Linked DNA regions of Candidatus Kuenenia stuttgartiensis. The protein of the gene in region 1 interacts with the protein of each later gene in a pairwise test. Links are inferred from orthologs where the notes say so. Each region holds a gene or a part of one and is shown in the gene's direction. Other genes may lie near its edges. The genes, in order: lpdA, KSMBR1_RS09730 and KSMBR1_RS16615.

The links.
Region 2: the proteins of lpdA (region 1) and KSMBR1_RS09730 interact in binary tests that used the Escherichia coli proteins (3 or more experiments, as listed by UniProt). The link is inferred for Candidatus Kuenenia stuttgartiensis from one-to-one orthologs.
Region 3: the proteins of lpdA (region 1) and KSMBR1_RS16615 interact in binary tests that used the Escherichia coli proteins (3 or more experiments, as listed by UniProt). The link is inferred for Candidatus Kuenenia stuttgartiensis from one-to-one orthologs.

Annotation. Positions count from the first base shown.
Region 1 is NZ_LT934425.1:3,749,023-3,756,432, forward strand. Bases 3,597-6,405 are described here. They hold lpdA (dihydrolipoyl dehydrogenase), read left to right. Parts: upstream 3,597-4,196; coding sequence 4,197-5,615; downstream 5,616-6,405. Other genes in these bases: KSMBR1_RS17455 (B12-binding domain-containing radical SAM protein), read left to right, coding at 3,597-4,003; KSMBR1_RS22765 (hypothetical protein), read left to right, coding at 4,062-4,190; KSMBR1_RS17465 (IS4 family transposase), read right to left, coding at 5,930-6,405. Outside these bases: KSMBR1_RS17445 (beta-ketoacyl-[acyl-carrier-protein] synthase family protein), read left to right, coding at 1-1,063; KSMBR1_RS17450 (phytoene desaturase family protein), read left to right, coding at 1,069-2,538; more of KSMBR1_RS17455, read left to right, coding at 2,543-3,596; more of KSMBR1_RS17465, read right to left, coding at 6,406-7,393. UniProt on the Escherichia coli protein: Lipoamide dehydrogenase is a component of the glycine cleavage system as well as of the alpha-ketoacid dehydrogenase complexes.
Region 2 is NZ_LT934425.1:2,119,186-2,126,786, forward strand. Bases 2,619-5,618 are described here. They hold KSMBR1_RS09730 (ATP-dependent helicase), read left to right. Parts: upstream 2,619-3,023; coding sequence 3,024-5,213; downstream 5,214-5,618. Other genes in these bases: KSMBR1_RS09725 (class I SAM-dependent methyltransferase), read left to right, coding at 2,619-3,027; KSMBR1_RS09735 (cysteine desulfurase family protein), read left to right, coding at 5,235-5,618. Also shown: KSMBR1_RS09715 (hypothetical protein), read left to right, coding at 1-764; ribosome biogenesis GTPase Der, read left to right, coding at 909-2,249; more of KSMBR1_RS09725, read left to right, coding at 2,473-2,618; more of KSMBR1_RS09735, read left to right, coding at 5,619-6,398; Fe-S cluster assembly scaffold protein NifU, read left to right, coding at 6,427-6,873; KSMBR1_RS09745 (sulfurtransferase TusA family protein), read left to right, coding at 6,916-7,146; KSMBR1_RS09750 (IS1634 family transposase), read right to left, coding at 7,481-7,601. UniProt on the Escherichia coli protein: A helicase with DNA-dependent ATPase activity. Unwinds DNA duplexes with 3'-5' polarity. Translocates on single-stranded DNA with 3'-5' polarity. Initiates unwinding more efficiently from a nicked substrate than double-stranded DNA.
Region 3 is NZ_LT934425.1:3,562,546-3,570,072, forward strand. Bases 2,285-5,210 are described here. They hold KSMBR1_RS16615 (dihydrolipoamide acetyltransferase family protein), read left to right. Parts: upstream 2,285-3,085; coding sequence 3,086-4,336; downstream 4,337-5,210. Other genes in these bases: KSMBR1_RS16610 (alpha-ketoacid dehydrogenase subunit beta), read left to right, coding at 2,285-3,070; lipB (lipoyl(octanoyl) transferase LipB), read left to right, coding at 4,287-4,985; KSMBR1_RS16625 (PAS domain-containing hybrid sensor histidine kinase/response regulator), read left to right, coding at 4,976-5,210. In the rest of the region: KSMBR1_RS16600 (thiamine pyrophosphate-dependent dehydrogenase E1 component subunit alpha), read left to right, coding at 1-727; KSMBR1_RS16605 (LexA family transcriptional regulator), read left to right, coding at 947-1,588; more of KSMBR1_RS16610, read left to right, coding at 2,096-2,284; more of KSMBR1_RS16625, read left to right, coding at 5,211-7,527. UniProt on the Escherichia coli protein: E2 component of the 2-oxoglutarate dehydrogenase (OGDH) complex which catalyzes the second step in the conversion of 2-oxoglutarate to succinyl-CoA and CO(2).

The DNA of each region.
Region 1 (7,410 bases):
TAAAATTTATTTGGGGAAGAAGGGTATTCGCCATATCGACAGAACGTCCCTTCTGGTATCTTCGGCTACGTGTCTGGCGATTAAGGATGCTAATCTTGAGAATAATACTTACAATGAAGATGAATTAGGCATCGTTGTAGGCTCTACTTATGGCAGTATTGACAGTATAAGTTCTTTTGATTTTCAATCACTTAGAGAGGGTCCAAACTATGTAAATCCGATGGACTTTCCTAATACGGTAATAAACGCACCTGCCAGCCGGGCGTCGATTTTTTGCAAGGCAACAGGTTTAAGTACAACAATTTCTAACGGGGTAACGAGCAGCATTGACGCTATTATATATGCATCTGATTTTCTGCGAATGGGAAGGGTAAAGGCGGTAATTGCAGGAGGAGTTTATGGATTAGGCCATGACATTTTTTGGGGAGCGCATAGTTCAAAAATCTTGGCGGGGAGTAATAGCGGTACCCTTGAAATTAGTGCGCCTTTTGATAAGAGACGTAATGGCATGGTCCTGGGAGAAGCCTCTGCGCTGGTTATACTCGAAACTTTAGAGGATGCGTTAAAGAGGAATGCAAATATTTACGCGGAAGTAAGGGGTTATGGAACAGCCTTTGATCCTAAGATGTCCACCAGTAAAGAATACCAGACAGACGGCAGCATAAGGGCTATCCGAAGCGCTTTAGAAGATGCAAAATTAACGCTTCATGATATTTCCTGCATATCTGCTAATGCATATTCCGGAGTATATGGCGATGCAATGGAGGTAAGGGCTTTAAAAGAAGTATTTGGTATGCGCGCGAAACTTATTCCAGTGACTGCTATCAAATCAATGACAGGTGAATGTCTTGACGCATCAGGGGCTTTACAGACAGTGGCGGCGGTGATGTCTCTTAACACGCATACTATTCCTCCGACAATTAATTATAAGGAACCTGATCCGGAATGCGACCTAGGTTTGGTTGTTGAAAGAGCGGCGACTGTTCCGGTAAAAAATGTCCTTATAAATTCATCCTCACGTTTAGGAAATAGCTCTTCCCTGATAGTATCAAAGTTTAAATAAGTTTCATGTCATCGACCAAGCCTATCAAGCCACATATTCAATCCACGAAAATCGATACATTATATCCTTCTTACGATGTAATTGTAATTGGAGCGGGTATCGCAGGCCTTATTTGTGCCGCATTTCTTGCTAAAAGCGGGAAAAAGGCACTTCTTATTGAACAGCATTTTATTCCAGGCGGATATTGTACTTCGTTTAAAAGAAAAGGATTTCTTTTTGATGCTGCTGTTCATCACATCGGTGGTTGTGGTAAATGGAGTGTTGTTGGGCGTTGTTTTAAAATGCTCGGGATAGAGATGGATTTTTACCACTTAGATCCCATGGATAATCTGATTTTTCCAACATTCAGCATTGAAATTCCTGCCGACTTAGACGAATATTTATTACGTTTACAGAAAAGGTATCCACATGAAAAGGACAATATTAAGTGGTTCTTTCAAGACTTTATAAGGCTTTATCGTGCTACATTTCATAATGAAAAAAGTCAGATTATAGAAAAATACAAAGACATGACTTATGGAATGATGCTCGATCATTTTTTTGATGATAGTGAGTTAAAGATGGTTCTTTCTGGGCAGTGGGGTTATGTAGGTTTAGCGCCGTCGAAAGCATCTGCGATTGCCATGTCTCAAATGATGATAAATTATCTTAAAGATGGCGCCTTTTTCCCAAAAGGCGGAACGCAAGAGTTTGCAAATGCAATTTTTAGGAAATTTATTGATTTTGGCGGACACGTTATGTTATCATCCAAAGTCAAAAAAATCTTAAAGAAAGGACCCTCCGTTAACGGTGTTAAATTAAATGATGACAAAGAGATACATTCGAGCGTTGTTGTGTCGAATATAGATGCAAGACAGACGTTTTATCATTTGTTGAATGATGAAAATGATGTAGATGCGGTGTACCTTAAAAACATTGAAGGAATGAAGGAAAGCTGTTCTTTTTTTCTCTTGTATCTGGGAATTGGAAAAGGGATAGATTTAAATACTTTAAAAAGAGGATTTTATTTATCCGGCTCAAATTTTGACTCTATTGATAGTGAGTGGATGTATATATCTGTTCCAACCAGTATATGCCAGGCCCTTTCCCCTCAAAATAAACAAATAATCTCCATAGTAGTGTATAAGAAGGAAGAATTTTATAAAAATGTGACGGATTGGGAATTGCTCAAACAAAATATAGTTTCAAGTACTTTGGAGAGACTAGAAAGTTATTTACCTGATATAAAAAAACATATAGAAATAATAGAGGTGGCTACTCCTAAAACCCTGGAGCGTTACACATTAAATACCAATGGGGCAGCTTATGGCTGGGCAGTAAGCGTTGATCAAATATGGGAACAAAGGCTTTCGCCGACAACACCAATTAGCGGCCTTTATTTGGCAGGCCATTGGACAAGACCTGGCCCTGGCATATGTGCTGTTGTTTCTTCGGGATGGAGTGTTGCTAATTTAATTTTGAAGAATTGGAGGTAAAAATATGAAAAAAATGATGCTCATTAATCCACATAAGCCCGGGAGGCATGGAGAAGAGAGTATTACGGTAATTGTTCAGATGCCGTTAAACCTTGCTTATATTAAGGCCCTTACGCCTGGTGATTGGGAATTTGATGTTATTGATGAAAATATCGAACTGGCAATTGATGATAATGGCGAACTTACTTTCGCGCCGGTGGACCTTGTTTGTATTACATCAGTGACCTACCAATCTCCCAGGGCATACAAGATTGCTACTGCATGTAAAAGGAAAGGTATGACCGTAATAATGGGAGGGATACATGCGTCTGTAATGCCTGAAGAGGCTTCAAAGTACGTGGACACTGTTTTTATTGGTGAGGCAGAGGAAGTCTGGCCACGGGTAATAAAAGACTTTGAAGCAGGAAAGTTAAAGAAGGTTTACGATGGTGGTTTACCGCCGTTGAATTTGATGAAAAGGGTTTTCCCTGACAGAGAGTTTCTGAGGAAGAAATATAATTATAAGTTTTCTTCTATTGTAACTACGAAGGGGTGCCCGAATTATTGTGATTTTTGCAGTGTTCCTACATTTCAGGGAAGAAAATTCAGGGAAAGACCTTATGAAGATGTGTTGGAAGAGTTAGCGGCGACTGATTATAAGGGACTCATGCTGGCAGAAGATAATTTTTACGGACATGGGAAGCGGTCAAATGAAAGAGCGAGAAATCTTTTTAAAGGCATGGTTGAGCGTAATCTTCAAAAAGATTGGCTAGGGTTTACTGCTTTAAATATTTCGCAGGATAAGGAAACATTAGATTATATGGCGAAAAGCGGTTGTTTTGGCATGCTTATGGGCATAGAGTCGACCAATGAAACCGTTTTAGAAAAAATGAATAAACAGGTAAATTTAAAGCTGGGCACAGAGAGCTATTATGATTGTATTCAGAAAATACATGATGCGGGTTTGGTCACCTGGGGTTCGGTGGTTTTTGGGGCTGACGGAGACGGTAAAGATTCTTTTAAAAGGATGACCGATTTTATATTGGAAAATAACATAGACATTTTGACTTTCGGCATTAACTGTCCTTTTCCAAAAACGCAGTTGTATAAAAGGTTGGATTCGGAAAAGAGAATATTCAGGAAAAACTATCCGGATGATTGGGAATATTATGATACAGCACATGTTGTCCATCGGTTGGTGGATATGACATTGGAGGATTTTATAGAAGGAATGCAATATGTTTATGATCATATCTATGCAGGAGATAATTTGAGAAAACGTTTTAGAAATTCTATTAAAACGACGAACAATCCCAGAAATTCCATGTTTGCTTTTCGGGTAGGTTCTGACTGGCAACAGGTATTCGATCAGGTATTGGAAAATTTAAGATTATTATATGATTCCGGCGATTATTATAAAGATTATTATAAATCAAATTCTGTGTCTGTATCGAAGAAACCACTGGTAGAAAGCATCACCACATAAAAACAAGGTATTTTTGGATATTTAATACAAAGTAAACGTGTAGGAAAGGAGATATGAAATGATAGGCAAATTATTGTCTTTATCTATGGAAAAATCAATTATTCCGGATGTAAGCCCAAAATTTATTCTGATTGTTACAATAGCCCTTATCTTTGTGATACTATTTGCATGGAAAAAGGAGGAATAATTGCCTGTGAGCAACTCTGCCTTTGATCTTGCAATCATTGGAGGTGGGCCTGCCGGTTATGTTGCGGCAATAAAAGCCGCTCAGTCCGGCTTAAAAACTGCTTTAATCGAAAAAGAGAAAGTTGGCGGCACATGTCTGCATAAGGGTTGTATTCCCACAAAAACGCTGTTGTACTCTGCGGAACTTTACAGAAAGTTTGCTAATGCAGGTGAATATGGAATCACTACCGGCAGTTTGAATGTCGATTATCCTCTAATACATCGGCGCAAAGAATATGTTGTTAAACGCTTGTTTCAGGGAGTTCAGTCCCTTTTAAAAAAAAATGGTGTCGATGTCTTCAGCGCCGAAGGGCGTATCATATCTAATCAGGAAGTTTCAATAGTCAGCGATGGTATAGAAACAAACCGAATAAAGGTAAAAAATATTATACTTGCCACGGGTTCTGCTCCTTTCATTCCAAAAAACATACCTTATGATAAAAAATATGTACTTACCAGCGATGATATTCTATTGCGGGAAGAAATTCCAAAATCGATAATTATTGTCGGTGGAGGTGCGGTTGGGATTGAATTTGCCTGTCTTTTTAATGCATTTGGGACAGAGGTTACGGTTTTGGAACTTTTGGAAGATATACTACCTTCCGAAGATAAAGAAATCAACGGAACTGTGAAAAACCTGCTTATACGTAGAGGGGTAAATGTTTTGACCCAAACCTCTTTGGAAAAAGTAGAAATAGAGAATGGCGTTAAATTAGAGATTAAAGGTGTTAACGATATTTCCGGTAATAGAGAATTTTTACATGCGGATTTGTTATTACTGGCTGCCGGAAGAGTACCTCTGCTGGATAATATCGGGATAGAAGAAATGTCGTTAAATTTTGACGGACAATATTTAAGGACGAATGAAGGCATGGAAACAAGCCAGAGAGGGGTTTATGCAATAGGCGATATTACGGGAGCGCCGCTTCTTGCGCATAAAGCAATAAATGAAGGCATCTTGTCAGTAACGCATCTTACAGGGAAAGATATGCACATCATAAACCGTAAAAATATCCCAAGAGTTGTTTACAGTTTTCCGCAGGTAGCGAGTATTGGTCTTACACAAAAAGAGGCGGAGGAAATGGGTTACAAGGTGAAAATCGGAAAATTTCCTTTTGCCGCGAACAGTATGGCAATAATTGAAGGAGAATCATTGGATGGTTTTGTTAAAATTGTTTCGGAAGAAAAATATGGTGAAATTCTTGGAGTGCATGCAATAGGTCATCACGTCGGAGAATGGATGTGGGGACTTTCGCTTAACTCTATTTTAGAAGGTACGGTTCAGGAAGTATCAAATGCTATATTCCCTCACCCTACTCTATCAGAGGCTTTATTCGAGGCCGCTCATTCAATAGTTGATAAACCTATATGCAACGCTGTTGAATAACTACTCATGAACACTACACTAAGGATTTCAAGAAGGTTTTTCTTTGCAACTCCTGATCTTTCCTATTGTCAAAACATTTACACTGACGTAGTATCTGTGCCAGAAAGGATGGTGTATGAAAAACTTACTGTGCCATCATGGTCTCGGATGCGGCGGTGATACAATATCTTTGCCTGAATGCAGAAGAACCTGATTTTTTAACTACTCTTGAGATGCTTGACATAAACGCTTGGCACCCATCGCTCTCTCTTGAAACTAATCTTTACCCACAAATTTCAAGAGCACCGTAGTTGTACGGCCAATTGAGCTGAAGGCTAAGTGGTGTAAAGTTCGTAAGCAACTTCAATATCAGCCAAACGTGACATGCCTCGCCAAAGTACTTCACTTCCGGGATGGCCATCACCACGGCGACCCAGATGACCGCCAAGTTTACCTAAAAGCCGCACGGCATCATTGAGGCTTGGAGGTAAATCAGGAGGCTCCTTGACCTTGTTCGCAAAAGTTGTCAATGCTTTCCATTCAGAATCGCTGAAGTAGACAGTACAAGGGACATCAGGTGTTTCTTGTCCTAAAGTAGTCAGGTAATGGATACGCCAAGCTATAATCATATCAATGGCCAAAGCGTTGCACAGACGACGGGCACTCTCCAACTGCCGGGACTCGACACGACAACCGCTCTTGATAATACGATGATAACACTCAATACCCCATCGGCGAGCATACCATTCCAAACGTTCGTAAGCATCTTTTTCATGCTTAACCGCAACTGTAGTTAACAGCATCCATTCTAACCCATCAATTCCGATAGGCGGATTGACTTCCTGCGCCAGCACCGCCCACACCCTGACCGCAGGCATATTCTTTTTTAGCATAGGTGGGCGTAGCGTAACAGGCACCGTTCGTACCATAAGTATTGCCTGACGTGCGGAGCGTTTCTCACTCGGAGGTATCAATATTTCGCGGGTACCTATAACCGGTTGCTGTTCCAGTTTAGTCCACAAAAACTCGCATGATTCTTTATCATCAACAACCGTTCTATTGCGCGAACGTTCTGCACGGATCAGCAACTGAGCGCCATCAGGCGTATTATACTGCTCAGCGAATACCTCGTGAATATCGGCCTCACGATCTGCCACAACCACCAGCAAAGATTTGTTTCGACAGCGTTTCTGTACTTGCGATACTGCATGGTAACTCTCCACCCATTTCCAGCTTTCCTTCTCTTCGATAGGCTTCTTGTGTCGTTCATGTTTGCTGCCTATTCCGTCCCGCGCCCAGCATTGCACATTCAGAAGTCCCAAGGGTGTGCCACTTTCAGTAAACGCCATCGTATCATGCACCATCAGTCCACGAACTTTTTTACTCTTAGTACCTATCGGTCCTAACCCCTGCGTATTCGGATGTGTGCTATAATTCAGAGTCGTAGTATCTTGCGCTACCAAAACCAAACTATTCTCCTTCACACGCTCTTCCGTGGCCTCATAATGAGCTTGCAATATCGCCTTCCAATCTACATTCTCATTGTCAAGGAATCGGTATGCAGCCTTAGTCGCACTGACTGAACCGCACGCCTGCGGAATGTTTGCCAAAGGTTTGTCATAAAACATACCTGTCATTTCTAAAAGTCTTGATGTCAATCGTGCATCGCCCAATTTTGTTCCTCCAAGTTCCGCCTCTATCCAATCCCGAGGCTCTTTTTGTGCCACTCTTTGGCGAACATGTACTTTGCCATCGGCACAACAACACAACACCGCCTGCCATTTCTTTTGCAACGGCATAACATAAACGTCTTTGA
Region 2 (7,601 bases), 1.6 Mb from region 1 along the record:
TGATTCCTTTTATAGGGGTGTTTTTTTTCGGAATATGCAATGTAATTGGCGGTTTAATAGGAAGGATACCGGTATTGGGGGAATGTGTGGTTGCTTTAGGGTTTCCCTTTGCCTTTGTTGCCGGCTTATTGATGGTGTTAGTCGGGATAATAGGTGTATTGGGTATGTGTTTTATGTACCCTACCATTAGCGCTGAAGGGTCGGATGCATTTGACGCGGTAAGCCGTGCATACAGTTATGTAATTTCAAGACCAAAACGGTTTTTGGGGTATTGTGGAATATATATAGTATATGGCATTATTTGCGTTTCAATAGTTGCTTTTTTTGCATGGCTGGTGATTCATCTGTCTTTCTGTACGGTAGGATTTGGGATGGGAGAAAAATTTTATACCGTTAAAGCATATATACTGCAACGATATAATATTGCATGTTTAGGCTTTTGCATGAAGCCTGCTGACGAATCAAAGGCAGTGGCATCTGTTCTTGCCGGGTGGTCTCTGAAATTCCTTGCGGGCATGTTGATTGTTTATATCTTTTGTATTAAATTGGCCGTATGGAATTTTTTTATTAACTATGTATTTTCCGCGAAAACAGTTATTTATTTTTTATTGAGAAAAGAAATAGATAGTACCAATGTTACCGATGTGTATTTGGAAAATAACAGCCGGAATGAACTGACGACTGATATTAAAAATGATGATATAAAGAAACTTTCCGAAAATACACACAATGATGATGTCCGGAGTGACCAATTTAAGGAATAATCGTATTGCCTTGCCAATTCAATTCATGCAGAGCATCAAATGCATTTCCTTCCACACTGTTTGATGGAGCCGTGACACAATAAATAATTGTGACAGGTCTTTTAAAACCAAACCTAATTTAATAGCAATCAATTTGGGGTAAAAATGCAAATACCGGTAGCAGTAATTGTCGGAAGGCCAAACGTGGGAAAATCTGCGTTGTTTAATTGTTTTTCCCGACGGAGAATATCTATTGTTGAACCTACCTCCGGTGTAACCAGAGACCGGGTATCAACCGAAATACGCCATAAGGATTGTGTGTTTGAGTTGGTTGATACTGGCGGCATGGGGATAACAGATTCAGACGGCCTTACAGAAGATATTGAGATGCAGATAGAAGTAGCGCTTGCGGCGGCGGATGTTGTTCTTTTTGTTGTTGATGTACGCGAAGGCGTCACGCCTTTAGATAGAATTGTCGCAGAAAGATTACGGCATGTAAAAAAGGAAGTAATCCTTATCGCAAATAAGGTCGATACACCGAAATTTGAGCATTCAATGGGCGAATTTAACGAACTGGGTTTTGGAGAACCACACCCGGTTTCTGCAATAGAAGGATATGGCAGGTCGGACTTGCTTGACAAAATCATTTCTCTTTTTCCTCTCCAGGAACCTTACGACAATACAGATTCCGTACCTATTATGAAAATGGCAATAGTAGGGAAGCGAAATGCGGGAAAATCCACTTTAATTAATACCCTTGCCAGAAAGCAACGTGTCATTGTAAGCGAGGTGCCTGGAACGACAAGGGATTCAATTGACGTGAAATTTGAAATGGATAATAAACAGTTTTTAGCAATAGATACCGCCGGTGTACGCAAAAAAAGCCAGGTAAAAGATTCTATCGAATTTTACAGCATGGCTCGTGCGGAAAGGTCTATCCGGCGGGCAGATGTGGTATTGTTCCTGATTGATGCAACCCTCAAAATCTCAGATGTAGATAAGAAGTTAGGGGCGTACATCGACCTGGAAAGAAAACCATGTGTGATCGTTATTAACAAATGGGATTTGGTTAAGGGCATTGAAACAGAAGAATATCATGAGTATATAAATAAAAGCCTGCCGGGTCTTTCATTTGTCCCTATTTCATTTATTAGCGCCAAAAACAACGATCACGTTGCCGAGATGATTCACCTTGCGATGGATCTTTATGAGCAGGCCAATACAAGGGTTTCAACGTCGGAGTTAAATAAGGTGGTAGAAGATGCCCTGAAGTTGCAACGTCCCGGGCAAAGAAAGTCAAAAACACCGAGGATATATTACTGTACTCAAATAAGTGTCGCCCCCCCTACATTTGTAATATTTGTAAATGACCCCACACTTTTTGATAATAATTATGAACGATACCTTGGTAATCAGCTTCGCCGCAAACTGGCATTCCCGGAAATTCCTCTTAAATTTTATTTCCGTCAAAGATCACAGACAAAACAGAAAACGGAACATTCATAGTTCATATTTAAATCAGTTGTGGATTCAAAAGACAAAAACCCAACAAATTTTCCCTGTAAGTATTTTCTACAGATAAACCGCAAATAAATTTCTTAAAACCCATCCCCGAATGCATCCAAAAATGCTGAAGATCATAAAATATAATAGTTTTTATCTTGGTTTTTTGTTTATAATGTTTTTTTTAATATGTGTAACTGTATTATTTGCAGGTGACCAGGATAAATTGTTTTGGGATAGCAGATATAAGACGGAGGAATATATTTTTGGCAGGGAGCCTACCGCATTTTTAAAGGAACATATTAGTCTTTTACCCAAAGGAAAAGCATTGGATGTTGCAACGGGCGAAGGCCGCAATGCCGTTTTTTTGGCAAAAAACGGGTTCGAGGTGGACTGCTGCGATGTTTCTGCCGTCGCCATTGAAAAGGCAAAAAATCTGGCAAAAGAAAACAATGTCCGCATTAATGCATTTGTAGCGGATTTGAAAGACTATAAATTGCCCAAAAATTCCTATGATGCAATAACCTGTTTTTACTACTTACAAAGGGATCTCATTCCTCAAATAAAGGACTCTCTCAAGGTCGGGGGAATGATCATGTACGAGACCTTTACTGTTGAGAATGCTGAACGCGGTTTTGACGGGCCTAAGAACAAAGAATATTTATTAAAACCGAATGAGCTGCTGTATTTTTTCATGGATTTTAAGATTATTTATTACCGGGAACTCGTTTTAGACGATAAAAAGGCGATAGCAAGTTTAATTGCGGAAAAATACAAATGAAATTTTTAGAAGATGTTACGGACAAACAGCGTGAAGCGATTACCCATATTGACGGTCCTCTTTTGATTGTTGCGGGCGCGGGTAGCGGAAAAACACGGGTAATCACACGGCGTATCGGCTATTTAATGTCGGAAGGTATTTCCCCATACAATATATTGGCCATAACATTTACCAATAAGGCGGCAAATGAAATGGCTGAAAGGGTGAAAAAATTTTCCTCTCATAAAGGAATGTGGGTCTCCACATTCCACAAGATGTGCTCAAGAATTTTAAGAAAAGATATAGAATTGCTTGGTTATTCAAAAGATTTTACCATTTACGATACGGTGGATCAATTGAACAGGATTAAATCCATCATGGCCGATTTAGAGATTGATACCGCCCACTGGAAGCCGAGGAGTATTATAAGTTCCATCAGCAATGCCAAGAACAAACTTATCGACCATGAACGATTCGCTGCAACAGCGTCAGATATTTATCACCAAATGGTTGCAAAAATTTATAAAAAATATGATACCATGCTAAAATCCGGCAATGCTCTGGACTTTGATGACCTTCTCATAAAGACGGTTGAACTTTTAAAAATACGCCCGGATGTATTGTCTTCATATCAGGAACGGTTTAAATATATCCTCATCGATGAATATCAGGATACTAATTTTGTTCAATATGCTATTTCACGGCTGCTAGCACAGAAATACAAAAATATTTGTGTGACGGGAGACCCTGACCAGTCGATTTACGGCTGGCGCGGTGCGGATTTAAGAAACATAATGGATTTTGAAAAAGACTATCCCGACGCCAGGGTCGTGCTACTGGAGCAAAATTATCGTTCGACAAAGAACATCCTGCTGGCGGCATCGAGTGTTATTCAAAAAAATAAATACAGGAAGCAGAAAGAAATCTGGACGGAAAATGAACATGGGGAAAAGATAAAGACAATACATTGCGAGAATGAACATAGCGAGGCGGAAGAAATCGCAAAAACAATCAGGGCGCTGCGCGGAAATGGAATAAAATATACGGAGATAGCCCTGTTTTATCGTACCAATGCCCAATCCAGGACGCTGGAAATAGCACTCAGAAATGCCGGGATTCCCTATGTAATAGTTGGCGGCGTCGAATTTTACCGGCGAAAGGAGATAAAAGATATACTGGCGTATATTAGATTATGCGTAAATCCATGCGATGACTCGGCGTTAGAACGTGCGATTAATACGCCGGCCCGCGGTATTGGAACTACTACAGTTAAGAAAATAAAAGAATGGGCTGAGAGCCGGGAGTCAACACTATTCAACGCCATTGGGATTGTGGATGCAATTCATGAAGTCACCGGCAAATCTGCCGCGGCAATAAAAAGGTTTTATGAACTAATTATGGTCTTGCGCCATATGCCGGAGACGTCAGTGGAAAAAACACTTAAAAGCATAATTGACAAAACAGGGTATATCCATTTTCTCAGAAAATCTGAAGAAAAAGAGTCTGAGGACCGCATAGCGAATGTGGAAGAATTGGTGAATGCTGCCCATGAATATGATGCAAACCATACTGACGGTTCTTTGCAGGGTTTTTTAGAGGAAGTGGCGCTTATTTCCGATTTGGATACGGTTGAAGACATGGCGGAAGCGGTGACGCTTATGACATTGCATACGGCGAAGGGGCTGGAATTTCCTGTCGTGTTTATTTCCGGTATGGAAGAGGGTTTATTGCCTCATTCAGAATCGCGGATTTCAGAGGAAGAAATTGAAGAAGAACGGCGGTTGTGCTATGTGGGCATAACCCGGGCGATGAAAAGGCTTTTTCTTACGTACACAAAAAGGAGGATGAGATACGGTCAATTGATACCATGTGTAGCATCCCGGTTTTTAGATGAAATACATGCTGACTGCATGGATAGGCTGGATAAGACGGAAAACCATTTTTCTTACGAATATCAGGGGAAGAGTAATTCATGGGAAAACGACGCAGTGGAAGCCTGCGATGTGTTATCAGAAAGTGACGTATTTCCCTCCGGAAATGTCCGGACTTTTTTAAACGGCGAGGTGGTACGGCATCCTGTGTTTGGCATCGGAAGGGTCCTGGAAATGCAGGGAAGCAATGAGAAGGCAAGTGTTAAAGTGAGTTTTAATGTCGGCGGAACAAAGAATCTCATGCTGGCATATGCGAAATTGGAAAAAGTAACTTAGGATGAAAAGAAGGAAGGTATAATGGAAAAACTTTACATGGATAATGCCGCGGGAACGCCAATGCATCCACAGGTGATAGATGCAATTATCCCATTTTTAAAAGAAGGGTATGGCAACCCTTCCAATATACATCAGTTTGGAAGATTTACAAGCGATGCAATACGAAGTGCGCGTGAGAGTGTGGCAAATCTTATTAACGCAAAAGCAAACGAAATTATTTTTACCTCAAGCGGAACGGAGGCAAATAATTTTGCAATAAAAGGCATCTCTGCCGCAAACAAAAAGAAAGGTAATCATATTATTACCTCTGCAATAGAACATTTTTCCGTACTTAATCCCCTGAAATCCCTGGAGAAATCAGGATATGAAATTACCTGTTTGCCGGTTGATAAGTATGGATTGGTAAATCCTGACGATGTAAAAAATGCGATTAAACCGACAACGATATTGGTCTCGATACTGTTTGCCAATGGCGAAATCGGGACAATCGAACCGATCAGAGAAATTTCGGCGGTTGTTAAGGCAAAGGACATTATTTTCCATACAGATGCCGTTGCCGCAGCAGGAAATATTCCTATAGATGTTGCAGATGTGGCGGTTGACGTGTTAAGCATGTCTGCAAACCAATTTTATGGCCCGTCAGGAACTGGTGCGCTTTATGTGAGAGAAGGGGTAAGGCTTCTTCCCTTGATAGAAGGCGGGGTGCAGGAAGGTGGCAGAAGGGCTGGAACGGAAAATGTTATCGGCATTGTTGGTATGGGAAAAGCGGCTGAATTGGCAAAGAGCGAAATGCCGCAACGAACAAAACAGATACAGAAATTAAGAGACATGCTGCACGACGGGTTGTTGGGAAAAATCAGCCATATCCATATAAACGGGCATTTGACAAACAAGCTTCCGGGAAATCTGAGCGTGTGCATAGAATTTATTGAAGGTGAATCGGTGCTGTTGTTTCTGGATATGCAGGGCATTGCAATTTCAAGCGGTTCCGCATGCACTTCACGCTCTTTGAAGGCGTCACATGTAATAATGGCGACAGGCGTAGACCCTGCGCTGGCTCAGGGTACGGTACTTTTTAGTATCGGGAGGGAGAATACGGAAGAAGACGTTGAATGTGTCCTTGAAAAAATGCCTCCCATTGTGGAACGTCTTCGACAGATGTCCCCATTGTACCAGCAGAAATAACAGAAAATAATAATAAGGAGGTATATATATGCAATATAGCGCAAAGGTAATGGATCATTTTGCAAATCCGCGTAATGTAGGAGAAGTTGCTGAGGCAGATGGCGTTGGCGAGGTGGGAAACCCTGCATGCGGCGATATCATGAAGATGTCCATTAAGGTGAAGGATAATGTAATAGTTGACGCAAAGTTTAAAACATTCGGCTGCGGGGCGGCTATTGCAACTAGCAGTATTTCTACAGAAATGATTATAGGAAAAACGCTTGACGAAGCGTTGCGGCTTACCAATAAAGCAGTTGCAGAAGCATTGGATGGCTTGCCGCCGGCAAAAATGCATTGTTCTGTATTGGCAGAAGAAGCAATTGAAGCCGCTATCGATGACTACCTTAAGAAAACAACTGGAAAAGGCCTGGAGAAAAAGAAGGGGCATTCACACGAAGAGCATCACCACCATGAACCCGATTTCCGGCCAAATTAACGCATTGCGTTTTATGCAATAATAAAGAGAGGATTCATAGCAATGAAAGCGGATGAAACACTCGATTGTTACGGACTTATGTGTCCGATGCCCATTTTTAAAACCGCAGGCAAGATGAACGAAATAGCGCCGGGCAAAATACTTGAGATAATCGCTACAGATGAAGGAATTAAAAAAGACATTGTTTCGTGGTGCAATAGCACGGGAAATGAGCTTTTAGAGATAAACGAAGAAGAAGGAGAGATTCACCTGTTTGTGAGAAAATCGAGTTAAGATTTAGTAGTAGGTTTGACCCCAAACACTCTGGCTTTGCTCGTTGAGTCTGTCCAAATTCCCCTAATTCTATACTTGATCTCAACGATTCCAATAGGGTGCATTCCCGATTTTTTGTAAATTTCAGCAGCAATTTTTCATAGCCATAAACTAACTCATTACCCATTCCTTACCCCTTCCAAGAGGAGAATACTTGGAGTCCCCTCTTGGGAAGGGTAAGGGGTGGGTTCAAGTTATAATGAATAATTTTGAATGCTCGCTCCATGAATTTACACACATTCAAGCGGATGTTCACCCCAAGTCAAAAAACAAAAGTGCCGTAAAAGCCTTATATTTATTGGCTTTTACGCCGAACAGCAAGCTTTTTTCTAGTGACTACCCGTATGTTCCGGCTTGGCAATACTTCTGGCAACTTTATCTGTAATGCCTCTAATAATTCATGTGATTGTTGCCGC
Region 3 (7,527 bases), 190 kb from region 1 along the record:
GTATTTCGGGAAAAAGACTGGCGTTACCGGCGGAAAAGAAGGCAATGTGCATATAGGTGATATGAAGTATGGCGTTGTCGGATTCCCAAGCCATTTGGCAGATAATTACCCCGTAGGCGCCGGTGTAGCCCTTGCCTTTAAAATACGCGGAGAGAAGAAGGTTGTGGCTGCGTGTACCGGTGATGGGGGCACAAGCCGCGGTGATTTTCACGAGGGGATGAATTTTGCTTCTGTGAGAAAATTGCCCATTGTTTTCTTCTGTAATAATAATCAGTACGCATATTCGACGCCGCTGCGGTTGCAAATGAATATCAAAGACGTCGCAGAACGTGCTGCCGCATACGGCATGCCCGGCAAAATTGTGGATGGCAACAATGTTGTTGAGGTTTACATGGCTGCAAAGGAGGCATATGAAGTTGCGAGGAATGGAGGAGGCCCTACGTTTATAGAGTGTAAAACCATGCGGATGCATGGTCATTCGGAACATGACAGTGCCAAATATGTGCCAAGGGAATTGCTGGAAGAGTGGAAGAAGAAGGACCCTATCACAAATATGGAAAGGTATTTGACGGAAAAGAATATAGCAGGTAAAGAGGAACTTGACGGCATTGACTCCAGGGTAAAAAAGGAAATAGATGAAGCGGAGGCATTTGCAGAAGAGAGCCCGTATCCCGACCCCGCTGACGGCCTGAAAGGTGTTTATGCGACATCGGTAGAAACAAGATAGGAATGGTCTTAGTACTTATTAGTAATTTCTTCGCACACTTCCATTCGTCAGTGCGTGCTTTTTGGCAAAAGATTTAATGGTCTCTTATGCAGTTGGCAGTCGACACTCTACAGTCGGCAGTCGGCAAATTGAAGATTGCAGACTGAGGACTGTTTTCGTTTTTTTTAGTTCTGGCTATACCGGCTTAGGATGCTGTATTAAATTTTTGGAAACTGAGAAATGTATAATATAAAATTTTCAGAGGTTACAGAACGGCTGAAGGAAGTGCTGAATACCAAATCGGAAGATGATTTGGCAAGAAGCCTTGAAATAACAGCACAGGCATTTCTTTCCTTCAAAAAACAAAATGAAATCCCCTCCGAATTGCTCGTCCGTTTTTGCCTCTTAAACCAGGTATCCATTGACTGGCTTATTAAAGGAGAGCAGGAAAAAACGAGTGATTATGTGAGTATCCCTATATATAACGCCAAAATATTTTCGGAGGAAAAGGCAAAAGAACCGGAACATGCTGCGGGATTTATGGCGTTTAAAAACGATTGGTTAATGTCTGAATTCGGTGCGAATAAAGCGAAGCTTTATTTATTTCATGTAAAAGATGATTCCATGGAACCTACGTTAAAAAACGGTGATGTTGTCATCGTTGACAAAAAAAATAATGTGCTGGACCGGGATGGATTGTATCTCTTGCGTACCGAAGGTGCGGCAGCGTTCATTAAACGAGTGCAGCGCCTTCCAGGCGGTAGTCTTCATCTGCTGTGCGACAATGCTACCTATAAACCCATTGAAGCAAAAACGGCTCAGATAGAGAATGGTGATATTGTGATTGTCGGCAGGGTTGTGTGGTCAGGCAAGCGGTTATGACGTGTAGCTTGCAGGAAGAAAAAATGAATCTATGAATCTATAGCAAGTAGAAGTCAGAAGTCGTAACACTTTAGTTTTTTGAAAAATTCCCGGGATAGAAAAAATACCATGTAGCCCTGTTAGGGGCGGTCTGTTTGTAGCGCAATAAAATTTAATAAGGTAAATAGCTCCGTAGGAGCGGCCTGTCCGTATTCAGGTAGACCTGTTTATATGGATTTACAAGAGACAGGTCGCTCCTAACAGAGCTAATCTCTGTTATAATATCCTATTTTGCTACAAACAGGCTGCTCCTACGGAGCTTATAGGTAGTACATTTTTCAAAAAACTAAAGTGTTACCAGAGGTCAGATCTCTGATTTTTAAACAGCACGGACAAACGGAGTTTGTTCGTGCCACCCTTATCTGTTTGATTATAATATAGCATGATTCGCTATTCCTGCAGAACCAATTGTCGATGTGTGAAAACACCTTTAATAAAATATATGCAAATGTAAAAAAGGAGGCATGGATGGGACAAATTACCTATCTTGAAGCAATAAGGGAAGCCATGGATGAAGAGATGTCCCGCGACCCAGGCGTGTTTGTTTTGGGTGAAGACGTAGGGGTATATGGCGGGGCGTTTCGGGCAACGGAAGGGTTTTATGAGAAATACGGAGAGTGGCGGGTGCTGGATACCCCTTTATCGGAATCAGGGTTTACCGGAGCCGCAATTGGCGCAGCCCTCGTAGGTATGCGACCGATTGTTGAAATGCAGTTTGCTGATTTTATTTCCTGTGCTTTTGACCAGTTGATAAACGTGGCGGCAAAGTTTCATTATCGCATGGGCACCGCCGTGCCTATGGTTGTCCGCGCACCTTATGGCGGCAATATACATGGCGGGGCATTTCACTCACAGTGTATTGAGGGATATTTTTTTAATGTACCGGGATTAAAAATTGTGGCACCGTCGAGTGTGTATGACGCAAAGGGTTTATTAAAGGCAGCCATCCGAGACAATGACCCCGTGCTCTATTGTGAGCATAAGTACCTTTACCGGCGGATAAAAGATACGGTTCCGGAAGATGATTACATCGTACCGATTGGTATGGCAAAGGTGGTTCAGGAAGGCACGGATGTATCGGTTATTACGTATGGAGCAATGGTGCATACGGCTATTGAAGCGGCAAACGAAGTGAAGACGAAAGGTGTTTCTGTTGAAATTGTCGATTTGAGAACACTCCTGCCACTGGATAAAAAAACAATTTACGAGTCCGTTAAAAAGACAAACAAGGTGATCATTCTGCATGAACAGACAAAGACGGGCGGCGTTGGCGCCGAGGTATCCGCATTGATTTCCGAATATTGTTTTGATGATTTGGATGCCCCGGTCATTCGCATTGCTGCCCCGGATACCCCGGTACCATACAGCCCTTTAATGGAAGAAGCATTTATCCCGCAAACAAAAGATGTGGTAAATACTATAGATAAAATAATACGTTATTAATTTGGAGAAATATATATGACCGTTGATATAATCATGCCGCAAATGGGAGAAAGCGTCGCGGAAGGCACCATTCTTAAATGGCTGGTTAACGAGGGTGATTACGTTGAGAAGGAACAGCCGCTGGTAGAAATCAGCACGGATAAAATTGATACGGAAATACCTTCGCCGTCTGCCGGTATCATAAAGAAGATTCTTTACAAAGAAGGCGCTGTCCTGGCGGTTCAAACCGTTATTGCTCAAATTGAAGAGGGCGAAATAAAGGCGCAGGCCGGAACAGTGAAGAAGGAGCAGGAAGAGAAAGAGAGGATTGAAATATCTGAAACGGCGGCAATTGTCGGTGAACGTGAAATGCATGAAAAAAGATATTCTCCTTTAGTAAAAAAACTGGCAAAGGAATATAACGTCAGTTTGACGGAAATAAAAGGTTCGGGCGAATTTGGCAGGGTAACCAAAAAGGATATAATGGAATATATCTCTTCAAAGCGGGAGATTACTGCTTCAAAAGAAAAAATTGTCAAAGAAGCGGAGCGTGAGACGCTTATTCCGTTGCATCCAAAACGCAAAATAACGGCGGAAAGGATGGCGCTAAGCAGACAAACAGCGGCGCTTGTAACTACTGTATTTGAAGTGGATATGACGCCTGTGACAAAATATCGCGAACTGAATAGAGAAGCGATGAAAAGGGAAGGCATACATCTTACCTATCTCCCTTTTATTGCATTTGCAGTCGTACAGGCTTTAAAAGAACATGTCGCCTTGAATTCATCGTGGACGGATAACGGCATTTTGCAGAAGAATTATATTAATCTGGGCATTGCCGTTGCCCTTGAGGATGGGCTGGTTGTTCCCGTTATTAAGGATGCGGATAAAAAAGATATGTTTCAATTAGCACGGGAAATTCAGGAAATAGCAGTAAATGCCCGCTCAAAAAAATTGAAACCGGATGACGTCCGGGGCGGGACATTCACTATTACAAATTACGGCGTCAATGGCAGCCTGTTTGGGACTCCCTTGATATTGCAACCCCAGTCTGCAATACTAGGCGTTGGGGCTGTGGTAAAAAGGCCGGTTATTCTCGGTGATGCTGACGCCATTGCCGTCCGGTCAATGGTATATCTGAGTCTTTCTTTTGACCATCGGGTAATGGATGGTGCGCATGCCGATGCATTTCTTCATAAGGTAAAAGATATATTGGAGACGTGGGGAGAATCTCTATATGAACAGAAAAAGCCTAATCCTCCTGGCGGATATGGTGGAGTATGGTGAAGCCTGGGAGTTGCAAAAAACGCTGTTAGAGCTAAGGACCTCTGGAAAAATAGAAGATTGCCTGCTCCTTCTCCAGCATCCTCCTACCTTCACCTATGGCCGCAGATATAAAGAATCAAATCTTATTTCAAATAAAATGTGCTATGAGAAAATCGGCATTGCTGTTTACAAAACAGACAGGGGCGGTCTTGCCACGTATCACGGACCTGGACAGGTAGTAGGGTATCCTATCTTAAAAATGCGTTCTTATACGAATGATTATTATGAATATCTGAGAATGCTTGAAGAGGTAATGATACAAGTAGTATCTGATTATGGGATAACCGTAGACAGGAGAAAAGAATATACCGGCGTTTGGGCAGATAATGCCAAGATAGGTTTTATAGGCGTCAGGATTGCCACGGGTTATACGATGCATGGTTTTTCACTCAATGTTAATAATGACCTGTCTCCTTTTGAATATATAACCCCATGCGGAATTGACGGGATAAAGGTCGCATCCCTGCAAAGCCTATTGAATACAACGGTTGATTTAAAAGAAATATATGAAAGGATTACAAATCATTATGCAAACATCTTCCAAACCGAAATAGTTTTCATAGAAAATACGTCACCATATAGTATTACGAGGGCAATTGTATGCATATAAATCTCAGCCAATTATCGGCAGTTGAAATAACGAAATTCTCCAAAAACATTAAAGATAAATGTAGTGGACATGCGTTTATGGAAGAATCGGTTCAGGAGGCAACAAAGCTTTTTTACAATTCATTTGTTACCGGTAACGGAAGCAGTTCTTTTGCATTAGTACACGTTTTTAAATCATGTTTTTACCAGGAACTTCCGGATGATGTTCAGTCATATATACAAAACAAGGTAACAACGAAATCAATAGTTTCACAAAGCAGGTATTTGACTTTATTAGGGACATGCGGCGATTTGGATGCATGGTGTGATAGAAAAAAATCCGGAAATCATATTGCCTTTCCCATGGATGAACCGCAATTGTCTCACAAATATCCTATGATCGCTGCGCTTTTAACGCAAATAGGAGAATATCCTCTTTGTGAAGTAAATGCGGGAATAGATTTCCTCAAAAATGACCAACATAAAAATTATGGGTTATATTGTATTGAAGATGCGGGAGACATGATGTCAATTCCGGATCAAACAAATTTTGTGAATACCCATTCCATAAAATCAGTTGTCGGGTTTGGTGGAAAATTTTCTTCAGGCAATGTCTATGCGATTATCATCTTTTCCAAAGAGTTAATTCGTAAAAATACCGCAAAATCATTTCTCGCCATCAATCCCGCGATAAAGCAGATTATGCTGCCGTTTGAAATAGAGGGCAATATATTTAAAAATAGCCTGCACGCACCGAATTCAAATGGAATAAGCATTAATAATGATGAATCAGGCATAAACACCAAACAGTTTCATAAAAATAGTATTGATTACCACAAGAAATACCTTATTGAAAGAGAAATGTCTGCCGCCATCCAGGCTGAACTGGATATGACAAATGAGTGCATGATTGAGGTGACAGAGGACTTGAAAAGGGCAAACAAAAGCCTGGAAGATGAAATCATTAAACGGCTTCAGGCGGAAAACGAACTGCAACAAAGTCAGAGTCAATTACAAGCAGTGTTTGATAATGCCGCAGCGTGCATTTACATAAAAGATATTGAGGGTAAGCACCTGTTTATTAATAAGCAATATGAAAAGGTGTTTCACATTACCGGGGATACGATAAAAGGGAAAACAGTTTACGATATATTCCCACGGGAGATGGCGGAGGCATTACATAAGACCGATCAAAAAGTGCTTGAGTCGAAAACTCCTATGGAATTTGAAGAAATTGTTCTCCATGATGACGTCCCTCACACCTATCTATCAATAAAATTTCCGTTATATGCTTCAAATGACGTCCCTTACGGGGTGTGCGGGATTTCGACGGATATTACACAGCGCAAGGAAATGGAGATAGAACTTAAAAAAATGAATGCACTTCTCAAACAGGATGCCGGGGAATATGCTGAAAGGCTGGGAAAACAGCATATTGAACTGGCAATGGAATCGCAAGAACGGAAAAAGACTGAATCCGCCCTGCAGGAAAGTGAAAAGCGTTTTCGCGTAATGTTTGATCAGGCTGCAGTGGGTTTTGCGCTTCAGGAAGTAAAGACTGGCAATTATATTTTAGTTAATAAAAAATACAATGAAATTATGAGTAACGCACCGCTTGTCCATCCTGATGACCGGCAGGCAGTTTTAGTAAACAAACAAAAATTAATTGACGGTACGATTCATGAATTTATTATGGAAGTGTGGTTTTTTCACGAGAATGGGGATACTGTGTGGGTGAACATGACGGTATCGCCCTTTTGGCAAACAGGAGAGGAACCTGATTTTTACATGATAACGGTGGAAGACCTTACTGAACGTAAGAAGGCGATAGCTGCGCTTGAGGAAAGTAATGAAAAAATCCAACTGTTACTTAACTCCACAGGGGAAGGTATTTATGGTATAGACGAGCAGGGCATATGCACGTTTGCAAATACTGCTTGCGTTAAATTGCTTGGATATGAGACCCCGCATCAGCTTATAGGAAATCAAATGCATAAAATGATTCATCATACCCACCGGGACGGCATGCCGTATCCCATTGAGGAATGTAATGTTTTTCAGGCGTACCAGAAAGGCGAAAGTATTCACGTCATTGATGATATTGCATGGCGTGCCGATGGATCGTTTTTCCCTGTAGAGTATCGGTCATACCCGATATATAAAAATAATAAAAATATCGGAGCGGTTGTTACTTTTCAGGATATTACTGCACGAAAACGCATGGAGAAAGAGCTTTTACATTCGAAAAAAATGCAGGCCCTCGGAACAATTACTTCCGGTGTTGCACATGAGGTGAATAATATCCTTGCGGCTATTGACGGCAATATACAGATGTTAATGAGACAGAATAAAGGCCGGAAGATGCTGCTGGACTCTCTTAAGATAGTTCACAAATACGTAAAAGACGGGGCTGAGATTGTTAGAAGATTAAATGAATTTACCAAAAAGAACGAAGATTCCCCCGGTTATGTGCCGGTTGATCTGGCTGAACTGACAAGGCATGTTGTGAGATTCCTCAGTCCCAGGTGGCAGGATATGGCTCAGGGGACAGGGATAAAGTATCG